DNA from 4 places in the Photobacterium sp. GSS17 genome. Region 4 is predicted to be linked to each of the others. Evidence: predicted binding sites of a transcription regulator. Region 4 holds the regulator's gene; each other region holds the start of a gene.
The links. The regulator PurR, encoded in region 4, represses purine synthesis genes. The targets are predictions, from matches to a motif close to TNANGNAAACGTTTNCNTNA.
Positions count from the first base shown of each region.

Region 1 (4,835 bases), 410 kb from region 4:
TATTACGGCAAGCAAATTGTATTCGTCGGACATTTCGGCCCAGCGGATCGTCAGTGTGATCGAGTCAATGACACCGGAGCAAAGCGGGCACTTCTATCACTGGGACGGGTCAGTGCTTCCCTGGTAATCCCGTTGTGGCAATGAACAATATCCACCTATCAACACAGACGCTTAGTGCTTGTAAATCAAAAACTCCCCTTTTCCTACCGGAACCAGTGCTGCGTCAAATCCGGTCTCCTGTATGAAGTAATCCATAAAAGGTTGCAGCTCTTGTTGATGGGAAATGGCGTTGTCGCACACCAGAAGGCCCCCGGATGCCAGCAACCGTGTCAGGTCCGGCAGCATGGTCATATATGCACTGCGATCCGCATCCAGGAAAATAAAATCAAACGGTGTGGTCAGAATGGTGAGCAGCGCCGTGGCATCCCCTTGCATAATGTCAATGCGCTCCGCCAAACCCGCCTGCAAAAAATAGTGCTGTGCCTCTTCGATCTTATGCGGATTTTGCTCCAGCGTTGTCACCATGCCCGATGGCCCTAATGCATTCGCCAACCACAGTGTCGAGTATCCATTGGATGTCCCGATTTCTAATACCCGCCGAGCACCGCTGGTTTTAACCAATACCTGCAACAGCTCCCCTGTGTCCTTGGTGATATTAAGATATTTTCGCGCACGCTCGGTTTCCGCAGCGTCGTTTTCAAATCCTTTGCGTTCAATATCCGTTAGCAATGATTGTAAATCCCTAGCCATCATCCATATCCTTTTTAAGCAACCTGCTCAGCCGTGTTTATAACCAAACCTCGGCACCAAACACTATTCGAGCGCCCGGTGCGCCCCGCAGCAAGAATAGCCTCCGATTTCCTGGCTCCTGTAAAAATTCCTTCAGGTTGAGACCCTAGCCACACATTCCACCAAAACAATCACTCCCCCTCACACCCAATGAATAAGCGTGTTGAAAAATAGATTGATTAACAAAATGTTACACATACCGAGTGCGCCACTTTAACGGGTGACCGACTCAAAAATATCAAAAAGAGAATGAAAGGTGACGAGAAGTAACGGAATGGCCAAAGGACACATGCCAGTAACACAGGAGACAGAAAAAGCGATGGCAGTGAAATACGAAATCCTTTCGAGTTGCTTCCCGGAGCTGGAGATATAGAGGGGAGGAAAAGACTATACAGGGCAGCCGCATGACAAGGCAGTCGCATAACGATGATGCCCCGGAAGAAATGAAAAAGCCGCAGCAGGAAAACCTGCTGCGGCTCGAAATGCATGGCGCGCCCTGCAGGATTCGAACCTGCGACCACATGCTTAGAAGGCACGTGCTCTATCCAACTGAGCTAAGGGCGCACACTGCGTAACGCTGAGTTACGGGTCGGGATTATACGTTGCCGAAAATTAACGTCAACGTCTTTCCCCCTATTTTACGAGTATTTGCCATCAAGTGTTTAAACAAAGAGCAATGTGTCGGGGAAATGGTAATCTAATACGACGCATCGTTTAGGTAGGCCACACCATAGATTAATCACCAGGATAAGTTCGTAGTGGCAAGCAAACAGAACAGGCTTGTAACAAAATCGTTAAACAAAGTACAAAACACCAAAAGCAAACGTTTGCGCTATAGATCTTACTCACATTCTCTGCGACAATAGCGCCCAGATACACGATTGGTTATCGCCGCTCAATGCAGAAACTGCTTTCCTTTCCCTCTGCAGTGTTGGTTATGCCGTCGATACCCAATTGTTCAATCAATTACCGACCAAAGGAAAAACATGGCCGCTCAAATTATTGATGGAAAACTAATCTCACAAACGGTTCGTCAAGAAGTTGCCGCTCGCGTTAAGGCTCGTGTCGCTACTGGACTGCGTGCACCTGGTTTAGCTGTTGTGCTGGTAGGTAATGACCCTGCATCGCAGGTTTATGTCGGCAGCAAGCGTAAAGCCTGCGATGAAGTCGGCTTTCTTTCCAAGTCTTTCGACCTGCCGGCGACGACCACGGAAGCTGAGCTGCTCACTCTGATTGATGAGCTGAACAGAGACAAGGATATTGACGGGATTCTGGTGCAGTTGCCTCTGCCTGCCGGTATCGACAGCACCAAAGTCCTAGAGCACATTGTGCCTGAAAAGGATGTGGATGGCTTCCACCCTTACAACGTCGGCCGTCTGTGTCAGCGCATCCCGAAACTGCGCTCTTGTACCCCGAAAGGGATCATGACGCTGATGGAGCGCTACAATATTCCGGTACGCGGTAAACATGCCGTCATCGTGGGTGCCTCAAACATCGTAGGCCGTCCAATGACACTGGAGCTGCTGCTGGCCGGTGCCACCACCACAACTTGCCACCGCTTCACTCAGGATCTGGAAAATCATGTTCGCCAGGCTGACATTCTAGTCGTTGCCGTCGGTAAACCTAACTTCATTCCGGGTGACTGGATTAAGGAAGGCGCGACAGTGATCGATGTGGGCATTAACCGTCTTGATGACGGCAAGCTGATTGGCGATGTGGAATACGATGTTGCGCGTGAAAAAGCCCGCCACATTACCCCGGTACCAGGCGGTGTCGGCCCGATGACCGTTGCCACGCTGATTGAAAACACGCTACTGGCTTGCGAACAATACCACGGCGACTAAAACAAGCGCCACAAAGCGCTGGAAAGACCGAAACCGGACGCTTAAACCTGATGCAGTTGTACCCGCCCCAAGTACGGGATCTTCAACTGGTTCAAACATTAACTGGATCAAAAAAAGCGAGAGGCATCTGCCCCTCGCTTTTTTATGTAATCTGAATCAACAATAACCTAACGGGCATTTTGTCTGCGCGCACCCGCAGACAACAGTCTTACAGTTCAGTCTTCAGAGATTGCAGATAAGCTTTGAAATCTTCACCTAGCACATCATGGCGCAGGCCGTATTCCACAAACGCCTTCATGTAACCCAGCTTGCTGCCACAGTCGTGGCTCTTGCCAGACATATGGAAAGCATTGACCTGCTGCTTTTCCATCAGCATATCAATCGCATCTGTCAGCTGAATTTCATCACCAGCGCCAACTGGTGTGCGTGACAGCAATGGCCAGATCTCTGCCGGCAGGATATAACGACCAACTATAGCCAGGTTAGACGGTGCTTCTTCAAGAGCCGGTTTTTCAACCACTTTGCTCATCGCTGCACTTTCACCCGGTTTCAGCTCTGCCCCGCCCACATCGGCGACACCGTAGCTGGACACCTCTGACATCGGCACAGGTTCAACCATGACCTGGCTGATCCGCGTTTCATTAAAGGCATTCACCATCGCAGCCATATTCTCACGGCGCAGATCGCTGGCAGCATCATCCAGAATGACATCCGGCAGTACCACAGCAAACGGCTCGTCACCGACCAGCGGATAAGCACACAGTACAGCGTGACCCAGGCCTTTCGCCTGCCCCTGACGCACATGCATAATGGTTACGTCTGGCGGACAAATCTTCTGAACTTCATCCAGCAGCTGACGCTTCACACGTTTTTCCAGCGTGGCTTCCAGCTCGAACGAGGTGTCGAAGTGGTTTTCAATGGAGTTCTTCGACGAATGGGTTACCAGAACAATTTCCTTGATACCTGCCGCCACACACTCGTTAACCACATATTGAATCAGTGGCTTATCAACGATAGGCAACATTTCTTTCGGAATGGCCTTTGTTGCAGGAAGCATTCGTGTACCTAGACCGGCAACAGGGATCACTGCCTTACGAACAGAGGAAGTTTTATGCATTATGTTGTTCCATATTTCAATTGTCCCGGCAACTATATCAAAGACTCACGCGCTTACCGAGTCCGGAACTAAAGTTTAATTAAATCTTCGTTCTGAACACTCACCTTCACTGGACGGCCTAACAAGTTGATCAGCATAAAAGAACGCTTCTCTCCGTCCGGTTCCTGGTAAATGGCTTCAATGCCTTTAAATTGTCCCTGGGTCAGTTTCAGCGTGTCGCCCGGTTTAGGCAGGTTGGTCAATTTGGCTTGCTGCTCTTCCGAATCCTCGTTCATCATCAGGCCGTAAATCAGGTCCGGTGACACCACCTGAGGCTTCGCTCCCTGACGAATAAAGTCAGCCACGCCACGTGTTGAACGTACTGTGGTATAGCTGATCGCCTCGGGATCAAAGTACACAAACATGTAGCTCGGAAACAAAGGTTCAAAATCGGTTATCCGCTTGCCACGGATGATTTTTTCTACCGTAACCTGAGGGTAGTAGCACTCAACCCCTTGACGATCCAGATTGATCACCGCTCGTTCTTGTTCACTCCGCTTACAATACAAAAGGTACCAATCTTTCATGCTCGTCTCTGTCCATTCTCAAATTTTTCCGAGCTGCCATTATAGTTTTTACAACCTAAACGACAAACAAATAGTCATTCACCTGCCTCAAATCGGCTAAAAACCGCCCTTTTCACACCAAATTTGTAACAATAATGAATAAAACATCATTCACGACACATAAAACTAAAAATAATTAAAAAATCGAAATTTAATAAATAAATAACCGTTTATTACGAGATTTGTAACAAATGTCGATAGGGAAATCTGAAATTTCAGTTTTGACCGGTTTTCATACAAGCTCTTTTGTATCAATATGTTATCTCGTTTAGATTTTGTTTTGATTTTGTAAAGATTTGCAGTTTATTAATTTGTCATTTATAAATAGCTCCGCATTTGCAAACACAAATCCAACCATTCTTAGAGAATAATTATGAGCAATCTTAAAAGTGGGACCCTGTTGGGCCATCCAAAAGGTTTGTTCTTGCTGTTTGGAACCGAACTGTGGGAACGCTTTTCATACTATGCTATGCGTGCCAT
Region 1 is NZ_CP117517.1:1,024,364-1,029,198, reverse strand. Features, by position in the region: gene PGW97_RS04660 (SDR family NAD(P)-dependent oxidoreductase) at 1-127, shown strand, start outside; gene PGW97_RS04655 (O-methyltransferase) at 172-750, opposite strand; tRNA gene PGW97_RS04650 (tRNA-Arg) at 1,277-1,353, opposite strand; gene folD (bifunctional methylenetetrahydrofolate dehydrogenase/methenyltetrahydrofolate cyclohydrolase FolD) at 1,776-2,633, shown strand; gene galU (UTP--glucose-1-phosphate uridylyltransferase GalU) at 2,842-3,750, opposite strand; gene rfaH (transcription/translation regulatory transformer protein RfaH) at 3,819-4,316, opposite strand; gene PGW97_RS04630 (peptide MFS transporter) at 4,729-4,835, shown strand, end outside.
Region 1: folD (bifunctional methylenetetrahydrofolate dehydrogenase/methenyltetrahydrofolate cyclohydrolase FolD) is a predicted target of PurR. The motif match lies at 1,605-1,624, and genes of this name have one in related genera.

Region 2 (4,835 bases), 1.7 Mb from region 4:
GCGGTACCGAAGCCAGCCTGGCAACAGCCGGTATCTTCTCGACATACCCGAATGCCGCCCTGTCTTTCAGCGGAGCCTTTGCGGTGGAATTTGTGATCACTGCCGTGCTGATGTTCGCCATCCTGGCCATCGGTGACGAGAAAAACGGTGCACCACGCGGTGCCATGGGCCCGCTGCTAATCGGTATTCTGATTGCGGTGATCGGCGGCTCTCTCGGTCCGCTAACCGGTTTTGCCATGAACCCGGCGCGCGATTTCGGTCCTAAATTCTTTGCTTTCCTGGCTGGCTGGGGCGACGTAGCGCTGACCGGCGGGAAAGACATCCCTTACTTTATCGTGCCTTTCGTAGCCCCAATTCTGGGTGCCTGTGCCGGTGCCTGGCTATACCCGAAAACCATCGGTGTGTATCTGCCTGGTAACCGCTGCACGCTACCTAACCAGTGTGAAGAGGCTGGTGACAAAAGCGCAGCACAAGCGTAGTCAATGGCGTTCATGCCGCAGCTACGTATGAATAACAAACACTCTACTACCCTTATAAAATGAAAATAGAGGAAACCGTCATGACAACAGAGCAAAAGTACATTGTTGCACTAGATCAGGGGACGACCAGCTCACGCGCCGTGGTGCTGGACCACAACGCCAATATTGTGTGTTCCGCGCAGCGTGAATTTACCCAAATCTATCCGAAAGCCGGATGGGTTGAGCATGACCCTCTTGAAATCTACGCAACACAAAGCTCTACACTGGTCGAAGCGCTGGCAAAAGCCGGTATCAGCTCTGATCAGGTGGCGGGGATTGGTATCACTAACCAACGTGAAACCACCATTGTCTGGGACAAAAATACAGGTAAGCCGGTTTACAATGCCATCGTCTGGCAGTGCCGCCGTACCGCTGATATCTGCGAAAAACTAAAAGCTGAAGGGCTGGAAGAGTACATCCGTGACAACACCGGCCTGGTTGTTGACCCGTACTTCTCCGGTACCAAAATCAAGTGGATCCTCGACAACGTCGAAGGTGCCCGCGAAGAGGCAGAAGCCGGCAACCTGCTGTTCGGTACGGTCGATACCTGGCTGATCTGGAAAATGACCCAGGGCCGTGTTCACGTGACGGATTACACCAACGCCTCACGTACTATGGTGTTCAACATCAATACCCTGGAGTGGGATGAAAAACTGCTGAAAGCGCTGGATATCCCACTGTCGATGATGCCGGAAGTGAAGCCTTCATCTGAAGTGTACGGCAAAACCAACATCGGTGGTAAAGGCGGTACCCGTATTCCTATCGCCGGGATTGCCGGTGACCAGCAGGCTGCACTGTTTGGCCAGATGTGTGTCAGCGCCGGTCAGGCGAAAAATACCTACGGTACCGGCTGCTTCCTGCTGATGAATACCGGCAGCGAGAAAGTCACCTCACACAACGGCCTGCTGACAACCCTGGCCTGTGGCCCGAAAGGGGAAGTGGCCTACGCCCTGGAAGGTGCCGTCTTTATGGGTGGTGCGTCAATTCAGTGGCTGCGTGATGAAGTCAAACTGCTGGACGATGCCAAAGACTCCGAATACTTTGCAGAGAAAGTGGGCAGCGCCAACGGCGTGTATGTGGTACCGGCTTTCACCGGTCTGGGTGCGCCTTACTGGGACCCTTACGCGCGTGGTGCCATCGTTGGTCTGACCCGCGGGGTGAACTCAAACCATATTATCCGCGCAACGCTGGAAAGTGTGGCCTACCAGACCCGCGATGTCCTGGACGCAATGCAGGCAGATTCCGGCATTCAACTGGCGAGCCTGCGAGTGGACGGTGGCGCGGTCGCCAACAACTTCCTGATGCAGTTCCAGTCCGACATCCTTAATACTGAGGTGCACCGTCCGGTGGTAACCGAAGTTACCGCACTGGGGGCTGCCTACCTGGCTGGTCTGGCAGTCGGATTCTGGGGCAACATCGATGAGCTAAAAGACAAAGCTGTGCTGGATCGCAAGTTCATCCCATGTGCCGATGAGAACAAACGTAACCGTCGCTACCGCGGCTGGAAACGTGCGGTGGAGTGCGCCAAAGGCTGGGCCATCGACGAAGACGATTGCTAATCCCCTCAAACTCGTTCCCTTTCAAGGCCTGCCGATGCAGGCCTTTTTCATGCCCGCGACCGTCACCAGAACACTCCAGCCCGGTGCCGTATCCCCAGCGCGCCCCGAACAAACATTTCGCTTTCGATCCGATTCTGCGCGTAAACCGCTGCGAATTTCACATTTTTGCGCAAACGCAAACGTTTCCTTGTCAGCTGTGATAAAATCGCCGCCAGTTTTCTAGCCCACTGATTTTCTTTTTCTGGAGTAACCATGAAACGCGATTTGGCGATGGCATTTTCCCGCGTCACAGAAGGCGCTGCACTGGCTGGCTACAAATGGCTGGGCCGCGGCGACAAAAACGCGGCCGACGGCGCAGCGGTCGAAGTGATGCGTGCCCTGCTCAACCAAACTGAAATTGACGGTGAAATCGTCATCGGTGAAGGTGAGATCGATGAAGCACCTATGCTCTACATCGGGGAAAAAGTGGGTACTGGCGGTGATGCCGTTGATATCGCAGTGGATCCTATCGAAGGCACCCGTATGACAGCAATGGGCCAGAACAACGCCCTGGCCGTTCTGGCGGCCGGTGAAAAAGGGTCATTCCTCAAAGCCCCTGACATGTACATGGAAAAACTGGTTGTCGGTCCGGCCGCCAAAGGGGTGATCGATCTGGGCAAATCCCTGACTGACAACCTGAAAGCCGTTGCCGCTGCGCTGGATAAACCCCTGGATCGCCTAGTGGTCATCACTCTGGCCAAGCCACGTCACGAACAAGTGATTGCAGAGATGCAGGCGATGGGTGTACGCGTGTACGCCGTGCCGGACGGTGATGTAGCCGCTTCCATCTTGACCTGTATGCCAGACAGCGAAGTTGACCTTATGTACTGCATTGGCGGCGCACCGGAAGGCGTAGTTTCTGCCGCCGCGATCCGCGCGCTGGGCGGCGACATGCATGGCCGTCTGCTGCCGCGTCATCAGGTCAAAGGCGATACGGCTGAAAACCGCGAGCTGGGCGAAGTAGAAATCAGCCGTTGCCGCGAAATGGGCATTGAGCCGAACACTATCCTGACCATGAATGACATGGCACGCAGCGATAACGTGATTTTTGCCGGTACCGGGATCACCAAAGGCGACCTGCTAGAAGGGATTACCCGTCAGGGCAACATGGCGACGACCGAGACTCTGCTGATCCGCGGTAAATGCCGCACGATCCGCCGCATCAAATCGACCCACTACCTGGATCGCAAGGATGAGGCCATCAAAGACCACATCCTGTAACCGCATCTCCCGGGCGCACAACAAGTGCGCCCTTTTCCTTCCTTATTACCCGTGATCCTCCCCCGCCTCACTTTGTAAAGTTGTTGCTTTATTTAGCAGCCTGACTACATAATTACTAGGAACACTTTTTTAACACGGGTGGCTATGAAAACCATTGATCGAATTCTTTACCGGATGAAACGAGAAGGACCGGTGACGGCCAAAATGCTGGCTGAAGAGTTCAAGCTCACGACCATGGGCGTGCGCCAGCACATGCTCGGCTTGGAAGAAGATGGCCTGGTGGACTTTGAGGATGTCAAAGTGAAAGTGGGCCGGCCGACCCGCCACTGGCACCTGACACCCAAAGGGCACAAGCGATTTGCTGACCGTCACGGCGATCTTATTATTCAAATGCTTGATTCTGTCGAAGAACTGTTTGGCCGCAGCGGCCTCGATCAGGTCGTCGAACGCCGGGAGAATCAAACCTTTGAACAATATCAGGCCGAGCTGGCACAGGCCGAAAATTTAGAAGAAAAACTGCAAATTCTGACTACACTCAGGGAACAGGAAGGCTACATGGCAGAGCTTCAACGGGATGGCGAGGACTTTATCCTGATTGAGAATCACTGTCCTATCTGTCATGCCGCCGAGCACTGCCCGTCCCTTTGTCGGTCCGAACTCACCATTTTCCAACGTCTACTGGGTAAGGACATCCAGGTAGAGCGTAATGAACACATTATTGCTGGCGAGAGGCGCTGTACGTATCGCATAAAAAAATCATAACGAGGAGAACATTATGGCTGACTGGATCCCCGCTCAGGTTATTACTAACCGCCATTGGAACCAGGACTTATTTAGCCTGGTGCTGACGGCCAACATCGAACCCTTCAAAGCCGGCCAGTTTACTAAACTGGCGCTGGATATTGACGGCAAACGGGTTCAGCGTGCCTACTCCTTCGTTAATCCTCCGTCGAGCCCGCACATTGAAATTTATGCTACCCGCGTGGCGGACGGCCAGCTTTCTCCTGCTCTCCATGCCCTGGAAGCCGGTGATGAAGTCCTGATTTCAGCCCGGGCGACCGGCTTTTTTACCCTTGATGAGGTGCCGGACGGCGAACATCTCTGGTTGCTGGCCACCGGGACTGCGATTGGCCCGTATCTGTCGATTCTGCGCGAAGCCGAGGTCTGGAAACGGTTTCGCAAAGTCATACTGATCCACGCGGTGCGCTTCGCGGCCGATCTGAGCTATCAGGCGGAGATCAATACCCTGCTGGAAAAACACCCGGACCAGCTGATTGTCCAGCCCTTTGTCAGCCGCGAGCCGGCACAACTGGCACTGACCGGCCGTATTCCGCAGGCCATCGCCGACGGCATGCTGGAACGCCACATCGGGCTGAAGCTCAACCCGGGAAAAAGCCAGATCATGCTCTGCGGTAACCCGGAAATGGTGCGTGACACCAAAGCCACTCTTGAAGCGCTAGGATTTGCCAAAAATCTGCGCCGCAAACCGGGCCAAATC
Region 2 is NZ_CP117517.1:3,359,024-3,363,858, forward strand. Features, by position in the region: gene PGW97_RS15340 (MIP/aquaporin family protein) at 1-479, shown strand, start outside; gene glpK (glycerol kinase GlpK) at 560-2,077, shown strand; gene glpX (class II fructose-bisphosphatase) at 2,330-3,337, shown strand; gene PGW97_RS15355 (helix-turn-helix transcriptional regulator) at 3,482-4,099, shown strand; gene PGW97_RS15360 (ferredoxin--NADP reductase) at 4,113-4,835, shown strand, end outside.
Region 2: glpX (class II fructose-bisphosphatase) is a predicted target of PurR. The motif match lies at 2,249-2,268, and genes of this name have one in related genera.

Region 3 (4,835 bases), 1.4 Mb from region 4:
TCGGCTATGAACATGTGTTCTCGCGCTACCTTGAAGCGGTGGGAATGAAAGGGGATGTCCTGTTCGGGCTGTCAACGTCCGGCAACTCCGGCAACATCCTGAAAGCCATTGACGCGGCGAAAGCCAAAGGCATGAAAGTGATCGCCCTGACCGGCAAAGACGGCGGCAAGATGGCCGGACTGGCGGATGTGGAGATCCGTGTCCCACATTTTGGCTATGCTGATCGTATCCAGGAAGTGCATATCAAGATTATCCACATCCTGATCATGCTGATTGAAAAAGAGATGGCGGCATAACACCACTTGGTGTCTGAGCGATTTAGGACATAGCGGAAGATGTGTGAACTCCTTGGCATGAGTGCCAATGTACCGACTGACATTTGTTTTAGCTTTACCGGCCTGATGCAGCGGGGCGGTAAAACCGGCCCGCACCGTGATGGCTGGGGAATCACCTTTTACGAAGGAAAGGGATTCCGTACGTTTAAAGATCCGTCTCCGAGCTTTGACTCGCGTATTGCTGAGTTGGTTCAGAACTATCCGATTAAGAGCTGCGCGGTGGTCAGCCATATTCGGCAGGCTAACCGGGGCGGGGTGAATCTGGAAAATACTCATCCGTTCACGCGGGAACTTTGGGGGCAGTACTGGACGTTCGCCCACAACGGACAACTGACCGGTTATGATCAGCTGGAAACCGGACGGTTCAAGCCGGTTGGCGAAACGGACAGTGAAAAAGCGTTCTGCTGGCTGCTCAATCAGCTGGATGCCCGGTTTCCGGAAATCCCGCAGGATTGTGATGCGATGTTTGCGCTGGTGGCCGAATGTTGTGACACCCTGAGACAACTGGGGGTTTACAATATGCTGCTGAGTAATGGTGAGTATGTACTGACTTATTGCAGCAATAACCTGCACTGGATTACCCGACGTGCACCGTTCGGTAAGGCGTCACTGATAGATGAAGATGTGACGATTGATTTCCAGCAGGAAACCACCCCGAATGATGTGGTGACGGTGATTGCGACCCAGCCGCTGACCAATGATGAGCGTTGGCACAAAATGGGCGTAGGGGAATTCAGTGTGTTCCACCTGGGTGAGCCGGTTTACAGCCGGGTATTAGAGTCTGATACCTCCGGCGAGAAGAAAAAATAAAAAACGCGACCATGGGTCGCGTTTTTTATTTTGGAACACAGAGAAAAGGGATTAAATGTTACTCAGTCCTCTGCCGCGTAACCGTTCGCTGGCAGGATATCCCCTTCAAACACCGCATTGTTTCCTTGCATAGTGACTCGCTGCTGTAAGCACCAGTTGGCAACAACCGGATAGATACGGTGCTCTTGCTGCTGTACGCGTGCCATGACATCCTCGGCGGTATCATCCTCGAAAATCGGCACTTTGGCTTGCAGGATCACCGGGCCACCATCAAGCTCTTCCGTGACGAAGTGCACGCTGGTGCCATGTTCGGTATCACCGGCATCAATGGCTCTCTGGTGAGTGTTCAACCCGGTGTACTTTGGCAGCAGGGAAGGGTGAATATTGATCATTCGCCCCTGATAGTGACGAACGAACTCGGCACTCAGAATCCGCATGAAGCCAGCCAGAATGATCAGATCCGGTGAGAACTGATCAATGTTGTCGGCCATAGCCCGGTCAAAGGCTTCACGATCGGTGTAATCACCGGCAGCCAGGTGCAGCGTATCAATACCTGCCTGATGAGCCCGTTCCAACCCGTATGCATCCGCTTTGTTCGAGATAACGGCCGCTATGCGCGCGTTCTCAATGATGCCTGACTCGCAGGCATCAATAATGGCTTGCAGGTTGGAGCCGTTACCGGAGATCAGAACGACAATATTTTTCATACGATTACAGGATCTCCACCTGTGCTTCGTTAGCGCCGGCTTCAGCAATGTGACCCAGTAGCCAGGCGTTTTCACCTTCTGCGTTTAAAATGGCAATCGCTTGTTCAGCCTGAGCTTGTGGCAGCGCAATCACTAGACCCACGCCGCAGTTGAAAGTGCGGTACATTTCGTAGGTTTCGACATTACCGGCTTGCTGCAGCCAGTTGAACACGGCTGGCCATTCCCAGCTGTTACCGTCAACCACAGCTTTGGTCCCTTGCGGCAGAACGCGAGGGATATTTTCCCAGAAACCGCCGCCTGTGATGTGAGAAATCGCGTGAACATCGCAGCTTTCCATCATCTTCAGAGTCGATTTCACATAAATTTTTGTTGGCTCCAGCAGGTGGTCAGCCAGAGGTTTGCCTTCCAGATCCTGGCTCAGGTCGGCGGCAGACACTTCAATGATTTTACGAATCAGTGAGAAGCCGTTAGAGTGAGGGCCGCTTGAGGCAACCGCAATCAGGGCATCGCCGGCTTGTACTTTACTGCCGTCGATAATCTCTTCTTTTTCCACCACACCCACGCAGAAGCCTGCTACATCGTAGTCTTCGCCGTGGTACATGCCCGGCATTTCAGCCGTTTCACCGCCGATCAACGCACAACCAGACTGCACACACCCTTCACCGATACCGGCAACAACCTGAGCGGCAGTGTCGACATCCAGTTTGCCTGTTGCGTAGTAGTCCAGGAAGAACAGCGGTTCAGCGCCCTGTACAATCAGGTCGTTGACACACATGGCCACCAGATCAATCCCGATCGTGTCATGTTTGTTCAGATCCATTGCCAGACGCAGCTTGGTACCCACACCGTCTGTACCGGACACCAGCACTGGCTCCTTATACTTAGTCGGCAACGCACACAACGCACCAAATCCGCCGATACCGCCCATCACTTCAGGACGGTGGGTGCGTTTTACCACCCCTTTAATACGATCAACTAATGCATTACCTGCATCGATATCAACACCAGCATCTTTGTAACTAAGAGAAGAGTTATTGCCGCTCACAGGAGGTCCCTCAACGTATTAAAGTAAAAAAGCGGGGGTATGATAACAGCACTCAGGGCGGAAAGGAAAACGTTTGCGTCAAATATTGTGAGAGGGTATTTCCTGACCAAACGCAAGGCTAGCCCCTACCAGAACCGTATTGGTCTAGTGTATAATAGTGCGATTTTTTGAAATTTTGTTAGCTTAGGAGTCAGAAATGAAAGTCGTTGAGGTAAAACACCCACTGGTAAAACATAAGATTGGTCTTATGCGCGAAGGTGACATCAGCACTAAGCGTTTCCGTGAGCTAGCAACAGAAGTCGGCAGCCTGCTGACTTACGAAGCGACGGCAGACTTCGAAACAGAAAAAGTGACTATTGAGGGCTGGAACGGTCCCGTTGAAGTTGACCAGATCAAAGGCAAGAAAGTTACCGTTGTGCCAATTCTGCGTGCCGGTCTGGGTATGATGGATGGCGTGCTGGAGCACATGCCAAGTGCTCGTATTTCAACCGTCGGGATTTACCGCGACGAGGAAACGCTGGAACCTGTTCCTTACTTCCACAAACTGGCTTCTAACATTGATGAGCGTATGGCGCTGGTCGTTGACCCAATGCTGGCAACAGGTGGCTCAATGATCGCGACGATCGACCTGCTGAAAGAGCACGGCTGTAAATCCATTAAAGTGCTGGTACTGGTTGCGGCGCCGGAAGGCATTGCGGCGCTGGAAAAAGCTCACCCGGACGTTGAGCTGTACACGGCAGCTATCGATGAGAAACTGAATGACAAAGGCTACATCGTTCCTGGTCTGGGCGATGCTGGTGACAAGATCTTCGGTACGAAGTAATTGTCAGACGGAGAATTCAGAAAAAGCCGGCGATTGCCGGCTTTTTTATGTCTGTAATTTTTGCGCTATCGAGATATAGGCATAAGCGGGATGGGAAAGTGAGTCAGGGTATCCTGAGCCTGAGTGAAACCGCGTCGAGCTATACCATGTCGCTACAACTACAACTACAGCTCCGTCATACCGCTCTATCATATAGCTCTATCTATTATAGCGACATCTTCACTGAGTGTGACCGTGGCAATGTTACACGCGGTTTATCCGCCATACACGACAACTTCTCGCGTTGCTGCCCTCAGTGTCAATTTTGCTGTAAACAAAAAGAGCTGCCCGAAGGCAGCTCTTATGTACTAGCGAACGCTAGTGTGAAGAATTATTTCGAGTCTTGCGCGCTGTCCAGCTGCGCATTATCAACCACGTGATTTTCACCCAGGTCCGCAGGCAGAATCAGGTTTAGTATAATGGCGACAATACCACACAGGCTGACACCTTGCAGGCTGAACTCGCCGATCCCAAAGGCCATACCGCCAATCCCGAATACCAGAGTAACGGCAACAATCACCAGGTTGCGTGATTTATGCAGATCCACCTGGTTTTTGATCAGCGTGTTCAGGCCGACGGTTGCGATTGAACCGAACAGCAGAATCATGATGCCGCCCATTACCGGTACTGGGATGGTTTGCAGAATGGCGCCCAGCTTACCGACAAAAGCCAGTACCAGCGCAGTGACTGCGGCCCAGGTCATGATTACCGGGTTGTAGGCTTTGGTCAGCATAACGGCACCGGTAACTTCAGAGTAAGTGGTGTTTGGCGGCGCACCGAACAGCGAAGCAGCCATGGTTGCCACCCCGTCACCGGTCATGGTGCGGTGCAAACCCGGCTTCTTCAGGTAGTCTTTACCGGTCACGTTAGAAATAGCCAGCATATCCCCGACGTGCTCAACGGCCGGCGCAATTGCTACCGGAATCATGAACAGCATGGCATTGATATTAAACTCAGGGTATGTGAAGTTTGGCATGGCCAGCCAGGAGGCCTGTTGTACCGCAGTAAAGTCAACCACACCGTAGACCAGTGCCGTCACGTAACCGGCGACGATACCCGCCATAATCGGCACAAGC
Region 3 is NZ_CP117517.1:2,855,307-2,860,141, reverse strand. Features, by position in the region: gene lpcA (D-sedoheptulose 7-phosphate isomerase) at 1-296, shown strand, start outside; gene PGW97_RS12875 (class II glutamine amidotransferase) at 336-1,145, shown strand; gene purN (phosphoribosylglycinamide formyltransferase) at 1,208-1,852, opposite strand; gene purM (phosphoribosylformylglycinamidine cyclo-ligase) at 1,857-2,897, opposite strand; gene upp (uracil phosphoribosyltransferase) at 3,094-3,720, shown strand; gene PGW97_RS12855 (uracil-xanthine permease family protein) at 4,091-4,835, opposite strand, start outside.
Region 3: purM (phosphoribosylformylglycinamidine cyclo-ligase) is a predicted target of PurR. The motif match lies at 2,959-2,978, and genes of this name have one in related genera.

Region 4 (4,835 bases):
TCACACTGGGCACAGTGCCCGTGCTCGCTTTTCTGGGCGGCACTGCCACAACGTACCTGGTATACACTTTGGGAACCGATAAAAATGGCACATCCGTCACCGTCATGTTACTGGCTGGGGTTGCTATTGGCGCGCTGTCCGGCGCAGCACTGGGCCTGATGAACTACTATGCCGATGATCAGGCACTGCGAGATCTGTCATTGTGGACATTAGGCTCACTGGCTGGCGCAACCTGGCCCAGCATCGCTCTGGCCTATATGACGCTGGCGCTGCTGATTGTTCTTTTTGATCGCCATGCCAACGCCCTGAATGCCTTTTTGCTGGGAGAAGCAGAAGCTCGTCACCTGGGTGTTAACGTCCAGCACCTGAAACGCAGCCTGATTCTGCTTTGTGCCGCTGGCGTCGGAGTGGCCGTTTCCCTGACCGGGGTGATCGGTTTTGTTGGCCTGATTGTTCCCCATATTTGTCGAATGCTGATCGGGCCGAACCACAAAACCCTGCTTCCGCTGTCCGCTTTGCTTGGCGCTTTACTGCTCCTGATTGCTGACATGCTGGCGCGCGTTGTCGCGGCACCGTCAGAGCTTCCTGTTGGCATCATCACCGCGTTAATTGGCGCGCCATTTTTCATCACACTGTTAGTTAAGCAAAAGGGCAAACTGTCATGAGTGACAATCCAACAACCGTGAACGCTTCGTCCTTTGCACGCCAGCCAGCAGATTCGGCCAACCGCTCGTCTTTGGTAACAAAGCCAATTGTGGTAACAGAGCCCGTAGCAGTCAGCGTCACGGGTTTGAACCTCAGTCTGGGCGACAAAGTGATTCTGGACGACTTCTCGATCGACATTCGCTCAGGCGAGCTGACTGCACTGTTAGGCCCCAACGGCGCAGGGAAAAGTACCCTGCTGAAAGTTCTGTGTGGTGAACGGAGCGTGCCAGGGGAAATCTGCTATTTCGGCCGCAACCGACAAAACTGGCCACCCCATCAGCTGGCTCAGCATCTCGGCATCCTGCCGCAGCACAGCAGTCTGACATTTGCCTTCACGGCTGAAGAAGTGGTGGCTCTGGGGGCTTTGCCTCTCAATATCTCGCAGGCCCGTACCCGAAAAATTGCCAGTGAAAAAATGGCGCAGGTAGACGTGACTGCCCTGTCTTCACGTCTGTACCCGACCTTATCCGGCGGAGAAAAACAGCGGGTTCATTTTGCCCGCGTGCTGACACAATTAAGTCAGGCGGGCGAACAGTGCGTTCTGATGCTTGATGAACCGACCTCAGCGTTAGATCTGGCGCATCAGCACAACACGTTACGCGTCGCCAGAGACATGGCTCGGGCCGGCGCGGCGGTCATCGTCGTCATCCATGATCTGAACCTTGCTGCTCAGTACGCTGACCGGTTAGTTATCATGAACAACGGCAAAATCCAGGCAGATGGTAGCCCGCAGCATGCGTTAAGCGAATCGCTCATTGAAACCGTATATGGCTGGCCGGTATGCATCAGCCACCACCCGGTCGACGGCTACCCTGTCGTGTTACCGGCCGGTGAAAACGCAGACAGAAAAAAGGCAGAAAACAGAGCCGCTATTACTATCAATCAAACCTCGTGAAGCAGAGTGATAACGCCGCTTCAAGTGAAAAGACCACGGTTTTATAAGAGCGGAAACATCGTTGATTGAGCGAAATTAGTACCGGTTGTCGCGCAGCAAGCACAACCGGTATTTTTATTCCATGCAAACTGATTTATTGCAGGATATTAAATTTGTTTCAAATCAAGTTATTACCATAACAATAAATTGCAGCGTAGAGCCTTGTTACAAGCAAAATATTGATAACTGTCAATTAATATCCATGACTTTGGCCAGAAACATTGCACTATTGGCCACACTCAGTAAAATGTGATCGCAAGCGATTAAACAATGCAAATGATCCATGCAACGCGTTTTATTAGCGCGGGTACGATTTTTTGTTATCAGAGATGAAGCCGCCCGTTCGAGATGCGGCCTTTTGGCGTTTCTGGTAATTCCACCTAACAGAATAGTGAATGGCATCCCTGACATCGCAACTCATCACTGTCCTCTTAGGTAATGCATTCAATTTAAAGGTCTGCGGACCCATTCACTAGAAGAATAACTATGGCAACGATTAAAGATGTTGCACGTATGGCTGGTGTTTCAACCACCACCGTTTCACACGTGATCAACAAAACACGCTTCGTGGCTGAAGCAACACAGAAGAAAGTTCTCGCGGCGGTTGAAGAGCTGAACTACGCACCAAGTGCCGTAGCACGAAGCCTGAAGTGCAATACAACCCGCACCATCGGCATGCTGGTAACCAAATCGACCAACCCGTTTTTCGCTGAAGTTGTCCACGGCGTTGAAGAATATTGCTACGGTGAAGGCTATACGCTGATTCTGTGTAACACCGAAGGTAACCTGGAAAAGCAAAGAGATTACCTGCGTATGCTGGCCGAAAAACGGGTAGATGGCCTGCTGGTGATGTGTTCGGATCTTGACGAGCAACTATTGGAACTGCTGGAGCGCCAGAAAGATCTGCCGATGGTGATCATGGACTGGGGTCCGGAAAGCCCGCACACCGATAAAATTCAGGACAATGCTGAACTTGGCGGCTACGTGGCAACCAAATTCTTTATTGAGCACGGTCATAAGGAAATTGGCTGTCTGACTGGCCACGCAGAAAAAGCGGCCTGTCGCGAACGCCTGAAAGGTTTCCGCAAGGCAATGACAGAAGCCGGACTAGACATCAATGAAGACTGGATTCTGGAAGGTGACTTCGAATGTGAATCTGCGGTAAAAGCGGCCAACACATTTATGGCAATGGAAAAGCGTCCAACCGCGATTTTCTGCTTCAATGACATCATGGCGATGGGCATGATCAGTACATTTGAGCAAGCCGGTATCCGTGTACCTGACGATATGTCGATCATTGGCTACGATAACATCGACCTGGCACCGTATTTTTCACCGCCACTGACCACGATCCACCAGCCTAAACGCCGTTTGGGTAAGAGTGCGGTTGAGATTCTGATGGATCGCGTGAAGAACAAAGAACACGAGCATCAGGTTTTTGAAATGATACCAGAACTGGTCGTTCGCAAATCAGTGCGTAACCTGAACAGCTGATATGCATAACTTGATGACAAATGTATGACAAACCGGAGATTTTTATCTCCGGTTTTTTTGTACCACTTTTGACTTAAACAGTAATAAATTCACAACATTAGAAGTATATCACTATAAAAATTGTGAGATATTACTGGGAGCAATATCACACTTTAAAAGTTGGGAGCAAGTTCAAAATAATCTTCTGAGATATGCTTTAGGTGTCACGAACAAGGCAAACCTATCGAAAGGTAGGGACGCAAAGCTTCCGGCCTAAGAGTAGGCAGTTTTATTTTTAAAGCAGTCAACTTATGGTAGCGGGGTTGCCGATGGATATAGCAGATAACATCAGGAAATAATTTCACTTTTCCCTGACAGTTCGTTTTACAACTCTGCTATTCTTGAATCCTCGCTCGTTGTTAGGTGACCTAGTAACAATTCACCGAGAAGACGCATGGACAAACCAGTACTCAAAGATTCATTACGCCTTTTTAATAATTTCGATAACGTCAAATCACGCTCAATGTTTGGCGGCTTTGGCATATTTTCTGGCGAAACAATGTTTGCACTCGTGGTAAATGACAAACTGCATTTACGGGCGAATGCCGACAATGAAAAGGAATATAAATCCGCAGGAATGAAACCTTATGTATATAAGAAACGTGGCTTTCCTGTTGTAACCAAACATTATGCCATTCCTGAAGAGTGGTGGGACGATACTGATAAAATTCTGGCTCAGGCGAAATTGTCTTTATCTGCCGCTAAAGCAGATAAAGAAATAAAAAATAACACCTCTCCCAATCGAATCAAAGATTTACCCAATCTTCGCCTGGCGAATGAGAGGATGTTGAAAAAAGCCGGAATAACCACAGTGGATGAGCTGTACGAAGCCGGTGCCCTGAATGCGTATAAAGCGCTACAGAGCACTCATGAAGGCGAAGTAAGTATCGACTTACTGTGGGCTTTGGAAGGAGCAATCAGTGGCAAGCACTGGTCTGTTATCCCGAAAGAGCGGCGCTCAGAACTTCTTGCGAAATTAAGTTAATCGCAACCTAACACATATAAAAGAGATCTTCGGATCTCTTTTTTATTCCCAACATATTTTTGGCTCTGCAATGACAGAATAATGTCATTCCCTGTCAAACATTGAATTAACTCACAAAGCTGCTTATTAATTCGGCAACACACTTTTATTCAATGAGGGCAATTGTAGAATTAGCCGGATGTAAAACACCGGAGGTTATATGAACTATTCCCAACCTTTCCCAGGACAAAATGAACAGATGTTCAAGGATAAGTTTGGCAAATGGCCACGCCTGATGCGAGCGGTGGTTCTTATTAGCCTGCTTCCGCCTGTGGTTGTCTATTTATTGGTCAGCCAACAAGTGGCTTCACCGGTGGCTATGCATGATGTGTTACTGTCGATTACCGTGTTAAACGTCACTTTATTCGTCTGGGGACTACTCCTCAAAATCCGCGCTAGAAAGTATTGGTATCGTAATTACCATATTGGTAAAACCATGTTGTTGTCTGTCGCCCCGATTATCGCTTGTGGCTATATTCTGATCACCGATGCACCAAGCAGTCGCAATCAGGTGGCTAACCAGCCGCAATCCATTCCTGTACGAATTTCCATCGATCAATCCTGATTTCTGCTATTTTCATTAGCGACTGAAATTTTTTACCTCTTTATCAGGTCTTTGTCTGATATTTACCGATAAAA
Region 4 is NZ_CP117517.1:1,431,365-1,436,199, reverse strand. Features, by position in the region: gene PGW97_RS06345 (FecCD family ABC transporter permease) at 1-665, shown strand, start outside; gene PGW97_RS06340 (heme ABC transporter ATP-binding protein) at 662-1,600, shown strand; gene purR (HTH-type transcriptional repressor PurR) at 2,126-3,133, shown strand; cyclic di-GMP riboswitch class I at 3,337-3,443, shown strand; gene PGW97_RS06330 (TfoX/Sxy family DNA transformation protein) at 3,567-4,157, shown strand; gene PGW97_RS06325 (hypothetical protein) at 4,357-4,761, shown strand.